Regions from separate parts of the Oceanicella sp. genome, predicted to be linked through region 1. Evidence: riboswitches for the same ligand, from Rfam matches in the RefSeq annotation. Region 1 holds a riboswitch; each other region holds the start of a gene.
What was found. A riboswitch is a leader RNA that binds a small molecule or an ion and turns the genes downstream of it on or off. The one in region 1 is predicted to bind cobalamin.

Region 1 (3,266 bases):
CGCCGTTCTGTCGGAAAGTCCGCCTCGCGCTCGCCGAAAAGCGCATCGAGGTGGAACTGGTCGAGGAGGCGCCATGGCAGCGCGAGCTGGATTTCCTGCGCCTCAACCCGGCCGCCCGCGTGCCGGTCTTCGTCGATGACGACGCCACGATCGTCGCCGACAGCGCCGCCATCACCGAATATCTGGAGGAAACCCGCCCCGAACGCCCGCTGCTGCCCAAGGCCCCCGCCGCGCGCGCCGAAACAAGGCGGCTGGTGGCCTGGTTCGACGACAAGATGCAGGCCGAGGTGACCGCCAATCTGGTCGAGGAGCGGGTGATGAAGAAGATGCGCGGCGGCGGCCACCCCGACAGCGCCCGCATCCGCGCCGGGTCGCGCAACATGAACGTGCATCTGGAATACATCGGCTGGCTGGTGGATCAGCGCAAATGGCTGGCGGGCGAGGAACTGACCATCGCCGATTTCGCCGCCGCCGCGCATCTGAGCTGCCTCGACTACATCGGCGACGTGGACTGGCGCGTCTCGCCCCCGGCCAAGGACTGGTATGCGCGCATCAAGTCGCGCCCGGCGTTCCGCTCGATCCTGTCGGATCACCTGTCGGGCTTTCCGCCCCCGGCCCATTACGCCGATCTGGATTTTTAGGCTGCGCGCGCGCGCCGCCCCCCGTGATTCCGGCGGCGCCGCGCGGCGCCGCCGAAACGGTGGGCGCAACCGGTCGGGCCGGTCAGGCCGACAGCAGCCGGGGCGTCACCAGGCCGGACCGCTCGAGCCCGCGAACCGCCTTGGCGCCGCCCAGCACCGCCAGATCCACCAGCGGTTCGAGCACGACCACCAGCATGTAGGCGGCCCCGAAGCTGGTCACGGCGGCGACGGACTCGGCCCCGAAGCCCTGCCCGTAGAAGGCCCAGAACGCCACCCAGGCGACCACCCCGCCCTGATAGGCGGCGGACAGGGCCAGCGCCTGCCCGTAGCCCAGATCGGCGTAGCGCAGCCCCGGCGCGATGATCCGCGCCGCCAGCCCGCGCATCATGAACAGCGGAAAGATCAGCGTCGCCACGTTCATCCCGTATTGGGGCAGGTCCGCGGGCGCGAAGAACAGCCCCTGGATCAGCAGCCCTGTCGCCAGCCCGATCGCCGCCGGGCCGGCGCCGAAGATCAGGAAAAGCGTCGACCCGAGGATCAGATGCACCTCGGACACCCCGACCGGCCAGTGGGGCATCACCTCGAAAAAGCAGAACACGGCGGCGGCGGCGAGCCCGCTGCGCGCGGCGAACCCGCCGAGCCCCGCATCGCGGATGGTCTGGCGGCCGGCGCGGGCGGCAAGCCCGAAAGCCCCCGCCGCCGCGGCGTAGCCGAGCGCCGCCTTGGCGCCGACGACGAGTCCCGGTTCGATATGCATGATGGTGGTCCTTCCTTGACGCCGCGCATGCCCCGCGCGGCCTTGATGATGCGCGATGGAAGGATCGGGACGCGGCCGCGCGCCGGGCGCGACCGCGCCCGCGACGCCCTCCGCATCGCGCGCGCCAACGCTTTTCGGCCGGTCTCCGGGCTTGCGAGAAGCGGTCCCGCGACCGCCGGCGACGCCGCCTTCCCACGCATCGCGCAGTGGCATGATGGCATCGCTGTCCTCGCCCACCGTTGCGGGGGCAGCGCCGGACTGACCCGCCGGCGCGATGCGCGCGGCGGGGGTCACCGGCTTCCCGTTTCGCCCTTGGCGGCCGCGAGGCCTCGGGGCGCCGAAAGGCCCGGGCAAGGTTTCAGCGCCGGGAAGGTTCGTCAAGACCCGGAGGGCCGGCGATGACCGGACCAGACGCCGCAGCCCCGGGGGCCGAGCTGAAGGCGGCGCTGGCGGCGCAGGCAAGGCGCGAGGGTTTTGCGGCCATGGGCGTCTGCCGCCCCGACGCGACGCCGCTTGCGGCGCCGCGGCTGCGCGCCTTTCTCGACAAGGGGCGCCATGGCGACATGCAGTGGATGGCGGCGCGCGAGACCTGGCGCGGCTCCGCCGCCGCACTGTGGCCCGAGGCGCGCGCGGTGGCGATGCTGGCCGAACCCTACACGCCGCGCGACGACCCGCTGGCGCTGCTCGATCACCGGGACCGGGGCGCGATCTCGGTCTATGCGCGCAATCGCGACTATCACGACCCGCTGAAGAAACGCCTGAAACGGCTGGGGCGCTGGCTGATCGAACGGGCCGGCGGCGACATCAAGGTGTTCGTCGACACCGCGCCGGTGATGGAAAAGCCGCTGGCGGCGGCGGCGGGGCTGGGCTGGCAGGGCAAGCACACCAATCTGCTGTCGCGGGATCTGGGCAACTGGTTTTTTCTGGGCGCGATCTTCACCACGCTGGATCTGCCGCCGGATCCGCCGGGGGCGGAGCGTTGCGGGTCGTGCCGGCGCTGTCTCGACATCTGCCCGACAGCGGCGTTTCCGGCGCCGTTTCAACTGGATGCGCGGCGCTGCATTTCCTACCTGACCATCGAGCTGAAGGGCCCGATCCCGCGCCCGATGCGCCCGCTGATCGGCAACCGCATCTATGGCTGCGACGATTGCCTTGCGGTCTGCCCGTGGAACAAGTTCGCGCAGGCCGCCTCGGAGGCCGGGTATCTGGCGCGGGTGGAATTGACGCGGCCGCTGCTGGCGCAATTCGCCGGGTTGGACGAGGCCGGGTTTCGCGACATGTTCCGGGCGTCGCCGATCAAGCGCATCGGGCGCGCGCGATTCCTGCGCAACGTGCTGACCGCGATCGGCAATTCAGGCATGGAATCGCTGGCCCCGTCGGCCCGCGCCCGGCTGGACGATTCCGAACCGCTGGTGCGCGGCGCGGCGGTCTGGGCGCTGTCGCGGCTGATCCCGCGCGCCGCGCTGGCGGCGCTGGCCCGCCCGGACGCCGACCCGGAGGTCGCCGAGGAATGGCGCGCGGCGCTCGAAGACGATGCGGGCGATGACGGGCTTGGGGCGGGTGCCGCGCCCGGGTCGCCCTCGCCACGATCCGCCTGAACAGCCGGGGGCGGCGGTCGCCCGTCAGGCCCGGCGCTCGCGGCTGCGCCGCATCGGGAAGGACCCGGGCCGGCCGGCGGCGGCAAAAACGATCAGCGGCGCAGGCGGGGCGCCGGGCCAAGCGGCGCCGGCCCCAGAAACATCAGCCCGGCCTTGAAGATCAGCGGCGCCTCCAGCGCCTTGCCGTCGCTCGACAGCAGGGCGACGAAGTCCAGCCCCTGGCGCAGGGCGTCCGCCATCCCCCGGTCGATCGCCCCCGCCGCCGCCGCG
Region 2 (3,266 bases), on a different contig from region 1:
TCCTCCCTGCGCACCGGGATCATGGCCGGCGCGCTGTGCCCGATCGAGACCATGCACGGCGTGATCGAGCGCATGAACATGGCCGAGGTGACGATCTGCTACGGCATGACCGAAACCTCGCCGGTGTCCTTCCAGAGCTTCGTCGACGATTCCATCGAAAAGCGCTGCGCCACTGTGGGGCGCATCCACCCGCATCTGGAGGTGAAGATCATCGACGACTCCGGCGCCATCGCCCCCATCGGATCGCCGGGCGAGCTGTGCACGCGCGGCTATTCGGTGATGCACGGCTACTGGGACGATCCGGAAAAGACCGCCGAGGCGATCGATGGCGGCGGCTGGATGCGCACCGGGGATCTGGCGGAGCTGGACGCGGAAGGTTTCTGCACCATCGTCGGGCGGCTGAAGGACATGATCATCCGCGGCGGCGAAAACATCTACCCGCGCGAGATCGAGGATTTCCTGCGCCGCCATCCGGATGTGGGCGATGTTCAGGTTTTCGGCGTGCCGCATCAGCGGCTTGGCGAGGAGGTCTGCGCCTGGGTCACGCCCGCGCCGGGCGCCGCGCCGGACGCGCAGGCGCTGCGGGATCACTGTCAGGGCCAGATCGCCCACTACAAGATTCCCAGACATATCCGCATCACCGACGAACTGCCGATGACGGTCACCGGCAAGCCGCAGAAATTCCTGATGCGCGACTGGATGATCGAGAACTGGAAGGATTTCTGACGCGCCATGTCTGACGCGCCATGTCTGACGCGCCGGGGTCGCCGCCCCGGCCCATAATCCTGTTGACGCCGGCGAACCCGCTGGCTTAGCTGGCGCCAGCTTTGGTTCCTACCCGCCCACGGGCGGATGGATGAAAAGGGAACACGGTGCGGATGCCCCCGACGGGGCCAATGCCGTGGCTGCCCCCGCAACTGTAAGCGGCGAGCCCTGCTTCCAAACGCCACTGACCGCGCAGGTCGGGAAGGCGAGGCAAGGGCCCCGACCCGCGAGCCAGGAGACCTGCCAAGGCCATCACCCTTCCGTGACGCGGGGCGCGTCGTCGGGGCGGTTTCTTCCGCAGCGGTGAGTCTGAATGGCCTTTGGCGGGGTCGGGCTCTCGGGGTCTCTCTCTCTCCATCGGCGCGATGCAACCGATGCGGCGGGCCCCCGCCCGCCGGAGGGGAATGACCATGAGAAAACTTTGCTGCGCATTCGCGGCCCTGTCCGCGATTCCGGTCCTTGCGAGGGCGGAGGAGCCGCTGGCGCTCGGCGAAATCCTGGTGTCGGGCGGGCAGAGGCCGATCGCCGCCGACGCCTATGGCCGGGCCAGCAGCGTGGTGACCGCCGAAGACATCGAACGCCGCCAGATCCGCGACGCCGCCGAGGCCCTGCGCGCGTTGCCCGGGGTCGCGGTCAACCGGTCGGGCGGGCCTGGCGGCCTGACCCAGATCCGCCTGCGCGGCGCCGAGGGCAACCACGTGCTGGTGCTGATCGACGGCGTCGAGGTCTCGGCCGCGCAGACCGGAGAATACGATTTCGCCGGGCTGCTCGCTGCCGATATCGAGCGCATCGAGGTGCTGCGCGGCCCGCAATCGGCGCTTTACGGCTCCAACGCCGCCGCCGGCGTGATTTCCATCGTGACCCGGCGTGGCCCGCGCGGCGGCTTCGCTGCAGGCGGCGCGGCCGAGGGCGGATCCGGCGCCGCGGGGCTGGCCTCGGCCTATCTGCGCGGCGGCAATGACCGCTTTGACCTGTCGCTGTCGGGCGCCTATCGGCGTGACGGCGGCTTTGACGTCAGCGACAGCCCCGGGGGCGAGGATGACGCGGATCGCAACCTGACCCTGAACGCCAGGGCCAGCGTCACGCCGTTTGACGATCTGTCGCTGGGCGCCTCGTTCCGGCTCGTCGATCGCGATTCGGAGTCCGACCAGTTCAATTTCGGCGCCGCCGAGCGGGCCGGGCTGGTGAGCGACGCCGACAATTCGCTGCGCCAGCGCGAGGTTTTCGCATCGCTGCACGGGCGGCTCGACAGCTTCGGCGGGCGCGTCCGGCATGGCGCGCGGCTGAACTACACCGATGTGAGATCGAAAAACCTCACCAACGCGGCGCCCAGCGCCGATGTGGCCTCCAGCCGCCTGAAAGCGGCGTATCAGGCCAGCGTCGCCATTGACGCGCCGACGCTGGACGCCGCGCGGCACAGCCTCGCGCTCGCCGTGGAATGGGAGCGCGAGCGCTTCGAGAACGTCGATCCGGCGCTGGTCTTCAACCCGTCGCAACTGGCGCGGCAGACCCGCGCGTTGTTCGGCGTCGCCGGGGAATACCGGGGCAGGTTCCTCGACGATCTCGACGTGCAGATCGGCTTGCGCTACGATCTGAACGATGATTTCCAGGACGCCTTCACCTACAGCGCCGGCGCGTCCTATCTGCTTGAGGCCACCGGCACGCGGTTTCACGGCAGCTTCGGCAAGGGCGTCACCAACCCGACCTTCTTCGAACAGTTCGGCTTCATTCCCGCCGCTTTCGCCGGCAATCCCGATCTTGAGCCCGAGGCGAATTTCAGCTGGGACCTGGGGGTCGAGCAAAGCTTCTGGGACGATCGCGCCACGATCGACGTCACCTATTTTCAGGAACGCCTGAAGAACGAGATCGAGACCCTGTTCCCGGCCCCGGCCTTCATCGCCACGCCGGTCAACCTGGCCGGAACCAGCCGCCGGCAGGGCGTCGAGGTCGCCGGCAGCGTCGCGGTGACCGACGGCCTCAGCCTCTCGGCCGCCTATACCTGGCTCAACGCCGCAACCGCCGACGGCGGCATCGAGGCGCGCCGCCCGCGCCATGAAGGCCGGGTGTCGGCGAGCTACGCCTTCATGGGCGGCGACGCCGAGGTCACCGCGTCCGCGCGCGTGGTGATCGGCAATTACGACACCGATTTCACCGCCCCGGCCTTCGGCGCGTCGCGGGTGCGGCTCGATGACTACGCGGTGATCGACATCGCCGCCGCCTATCGGCTGAACGAAACCGTGCGGATCACCGCGCGGATCGAGAACCTCGCCGACGCCGCGTATCAGGAGGTCGACGGCTACACCGCCCGCGGCGTCACCGGTTTCGTCGGGCTGAGCGTGGCCTATTGAGGCGGCGCGCTCAGCGCAGGGCGAAGCGCATCGGAATCGCGAAGCTGAACCGGCGACCGGACAGCCCGGCGGGCGGCGCGGGGTAACGGCCCACGGCCCGGGCAGCGGCCAGCGCGGCGCGGTCCAGCGCCGCGCGCCCCGATGATCGCGCCA
Region 3 (3,266 bases), on a different contig from region 1:
AGGCCCGAGGTCTCGATGACGATGTGCTCGGGCGGGTCGGCGCGCCCCAGCAGCGCCTCGATGGTGGGCACGAATTCATCGGCGACGGTGCAGCAGATGCAGCCGTTGGACAGTTCCACGATGTCGCCGTCGGCGCAGGCCTCGTCGCCGCAGCCCTTCAGCAAATCGCCGTCGACGCCCTCATCGCCGAATTCGTTGATGATCAGCGCGATGCGCCGCCCGCCGGCCCGGGCCAGCAGGTTGCGGATCAACGTGGTCTTGCCGGCGCCCAGAAACCCGGTGATCACCGTCGCCGGGATTTTTTGCGCCGGGCGTTTCGCTGACTTGGCGGTCGCTGACCTGGCGGTCGGGGCCTTGGCGGTCGGGGCCTTGGCGGTTGGGGCCTTGGCGGTTGGGGCCTTGGCGGTTGGGGCGGCGGCGCGCGGCGCGCCGTCGCCCCGGGCGGGCTTCAGGTCATCCATGGGCGGGTTGCGCCGCTGTCAGATTGCCGCGCCGCGCCCAGATCCAGCCTGCCGTCGCGCCCAGCGCCAGCCAGGCGACGGCGGCGACGCCCAGCGCGCGGGCGGCGAACAGCCCGGCCAGCTCCGGCGGCGCGACCCCCGTGAATTCGGCCGGGTGCGGCGCGCCGATGACATGGGGGAGCGCGATCAGCAGCACGCCGCCGAAGCGCCAGAATCCGCCGCCATAGGCCAGCGCCGCGATGCCGGCGACGCTCAGCGCCACCGTGCTCAGCCACCAGACCTGGCGCGTTTCCAGCGCCGCGGCCGAGGCTCCGGGGACCTCCGGCGCCAGCCCCATGGCCGGAAACAGCTGCACCGCGAGGAACCCCGCCATGCCCCAGAGCAGCCCCTGCGCCGCGTCGACGGATCGGGCGCCCATGCGCTCGGCAATGGCGAAGCCCGCGGTCATCAGCAGCGCGAAGCCGCTCATGCTGAGCACCGCGACCAGCGCCGAATAGCCAAGCCGGGTCACGTCGAAGCCCTCGCCGGCGGGCGCCGGGCCGTGGGAATGGGCGTGGCCGTCCTCGGCGATCTGCGCCGCGCCGCCGGCGGTTTCGGCGCCGGCGAAATGGGTTTTCACGCCGGTCTCGTAAAGCTCCGCCTCGAGTATCAGCGGCACGGTCATGGTCTGGTGCAGGAATGCCATGAGCACGCCCGCAGCCACGCCGGCGAACAAGGCGCTGGCGAACAGGGTTTTCAACATGTGACTACCTTTTCAGGCCGGATCGGGGCGTCGGGCGCCGCGCGACCGGCTGTTTGCGCATGACCAGCCCCGCGGCCCGGCGCGCGTGGCGACCGCCCCCCCCTGGCGCGGCGGTCCCGCCGGATTCCCGCGCAGAAGCTGAGGGCAGGGGCTGGCGGCAGGGGCTGGCGACGGGGCTGGCGGCAGGGGCTGGCGGCGGGGCTAGTGGCAGGGGAACGCCACCGAGTGGCGCGTGTCATGGGCGGCGTCATGCACGGTGTCCGAAGCGGCGAAGCCCGCGCCGAAAATCAGGATCCCGCCGACCAGAAGCGCGGAAACGATGGCCGTGAGGCTGGTTTCCGCGTGGGTCGGGGCGGCAATGCTGGCAGTGGTCATGTCGTTCTCCTGTCCCGTCACACCCGACGGGGTTTGGGTTGCGCGCGACATGGCAGGTCTCCTGGCTGATGGATCGGCGGCGCCCCCTTGCGGGGGGCGTCCCGGCGGCCTCGCCTTCCCGCCCCGGGGGGCAGTGGCTTTGCTGAGGCGCGCCATCCACATACAGTCGCGGGGGCGGCTGCGGCTGGGGGCCCCCGGCTTGGGTCGGCCCGTTCCGCATTCCCGTTTTAATCCGGCGGGCGTTTCAGAACGTCCGCGCGGGAACCATGTCAGTCCCTCCACATGCCCGGCTGGCGCGTCGCCTGTCAAGTTCGGAACGCGGCGTTTCAGGGCGTGTTCGCGCCTATTGCGCCGGGCGGCCCGGCGCGCGGTCGCCGGCATGGCGCAGGGCCCAGTCCAGCGCCTCGGCCACGGTCTCGACGCCGCCCCCGGGCGGCGGCGGCGGGCGGGCGATCATGTGCACGCGGATGGCGAGCGTGCGCGCCGCGTCGAGCCGGGCGCGCGCCGGGCCGCCGGAATCGCGGGTCAGCAGATGGGTTATGGCTTCGGCGCGCATCAGCGCGATCTCCGCCGCCTCGTCAAAGGGCGGGCGGGCGTGGATCAGGCGCAGGCCGGCGGGCGGGGGCGGCCCGGCGACCGGGCCGATGACGCGGGCGAGGATCGCCGCATTCGCCGCCATGTCCGCGCCGCCAAGGGCGCGTTCGATCGCCGGCAGCGACCGCCCGCCGGTGGCGGCCAGCGCCCGCGCGCCCGGCGGCAGCCCCGTCACCGCCGCCTCCAGCGTCGGGAACCGGCGCCAGGGCGGCGCGGTGTCCGGCGGTTCGCGCCAGGGCGGCCGGCGCAGGGTCAGGCGCGGCAGGTCGAGCGCCGCGCAGACCCGCGCGGCGCGGGCGCTGATGCGTTCGGCGAAGGGGTGGGTGGCGTCGATCACCGCAGTGATCCCGGCGTCTCGCAGCCGCGCCGTCATCGCCGCCTCGCCGCCAAAGCCGCCGCGCCACGTCTCGACGGCCAGCGGGCGCGGGGCGGCGGTGACCCCGGCCAGCGAGGCGACGCATGGCGCGCGCGCGGCGGCCAGCGCGGCAACCAGGTCGCGCGCCTCCGCCGTGCCCGCCAGCACCAGCAGCGTCATGGCCTGCGCGCGGGCGGGGCGGCGCCGGGGGCGACATCGGCGCCGGGGGCGGGGGCCGCGACGCGGGCGAAAACCTTGCCCTCGCGGTCGATCACCACCGCCTCCAGCGCCACCGGCGCGTCGCGCAGCACGCCGCGCGCGGCGGCGATCACGCCTTCGGCCACCGCGCGCGCCAGATCGGGGCCGGCGTGGCCCAGCGCCTCCAGCGCGGTGTTGGCGGCGCGCACCGGCGCCGGGTCGGCGCCCGCGGCCCGCGCCATCGCCGCCAGCCGTTCGAAATCCACCTGGCTGCGGGCGGAATGCAGGTCCATCGCCCCCTGCGCCAGTTTCGTGAGCTTGCCAATGCCCCCGGCCAGCGTCAGCCGCGCCACCGGGTTGGCGCGCAGGTATTTCAGCAACCCCCCGGCGAAATCCCCCATGTCGAGAAACGCCGATCGCGGCAGATCGGGATAGAGCCGCGCCGCCGCCGCCTCGGACGTCGCGCCGGTGGCCCCCACCACATGCGTCGCGCCCATGGCCCGCGCCACATCGACGCCGCGATGGATCGAGGCGATCCACG

Region 2: another riboswitch for cobalamin. It lies ahead of AC1HC7_RS15775 (TonB-dependent receptor plug domain-containing protein); the one in region 1 lies ahead of AC1HC7_RS08905 (energy-coupling factor ABC transporter permease).
Region 3: another riboswitch for cobalamin. It lies ahead of AC1HC7_RS02735 (CbtB domain-containing protein); the one in region 1 lies ahead of AC1HC7_RS08905 (energy-coupling factor ABC transporter permease).

The regions. Positions count from the first base shown of each region.
Region 1 covers NZ_JBWOMN010000064.1:57,466-60,731, reverse strand. Annotated here, with positions in the region: gene fzlA (FtsZ-binding protein FzlA) at 1-641, shown strand, start outside; gene AC1HC7_RS08905 (energy-coupling factor ABC transporter permease) at 724-1,398, opposite strand; cobalamin riboswitch at 1,518-1,755, opposite strand; gene queG (tRNA epoxyqueuosine(34) reductase QueG) at 1,797-2,996, shown strand; gene AC1HC7_RS08895 (DUF2125 domain-containing protein) at 3,089-3,266, opposite strand, start outside.
Region 2 covers NZ_JBWOMN010000119.1:2,720-5,985, forward strand. Annotated here, with positions in the region: gene AC1HC7_RS15770 (AMP-binding protein) at 1-726, shown strand, start outside; cobalamin riboswitch at 812-1,027, shown strand; gene AC1HC7_RS15775 (TonB-dependent receptor plug domain-containing protein) at 1,170-3,113, shown strand; partial or broken gene AC1HC7_RS15780 (TonB family protein) at 3,124-3,266, opposite strand, start outside.
Region 3 covers NZ_JBWOMN010000016.1:70,595-73,860, forward strand. Annotated here, with positions in the region: gene cobW (cobalamin biosynthesis protein CobW) at 1-461, opposite strand, end outside; gene AC1HC7_RS02730 (CbtA family protein) at 454-1,203, opposite strand; gene AC1HC7_RS02735 (CbtB domain-containing protein) at 1,405-1,578, opposite strand; cobalamin riboswitch at 1,613-1,862, opposite strand; gene AC1HC7_RS02740 (precorrin-6A/cobalt-precorrin-6A reductase) at 1,922-2,707, opposite strand; gene AC1HC7_RS02745 (cobalt-precorrin-5B (C(1))-methyltransferase) at 2,704-3,266, opposite strand, start outside.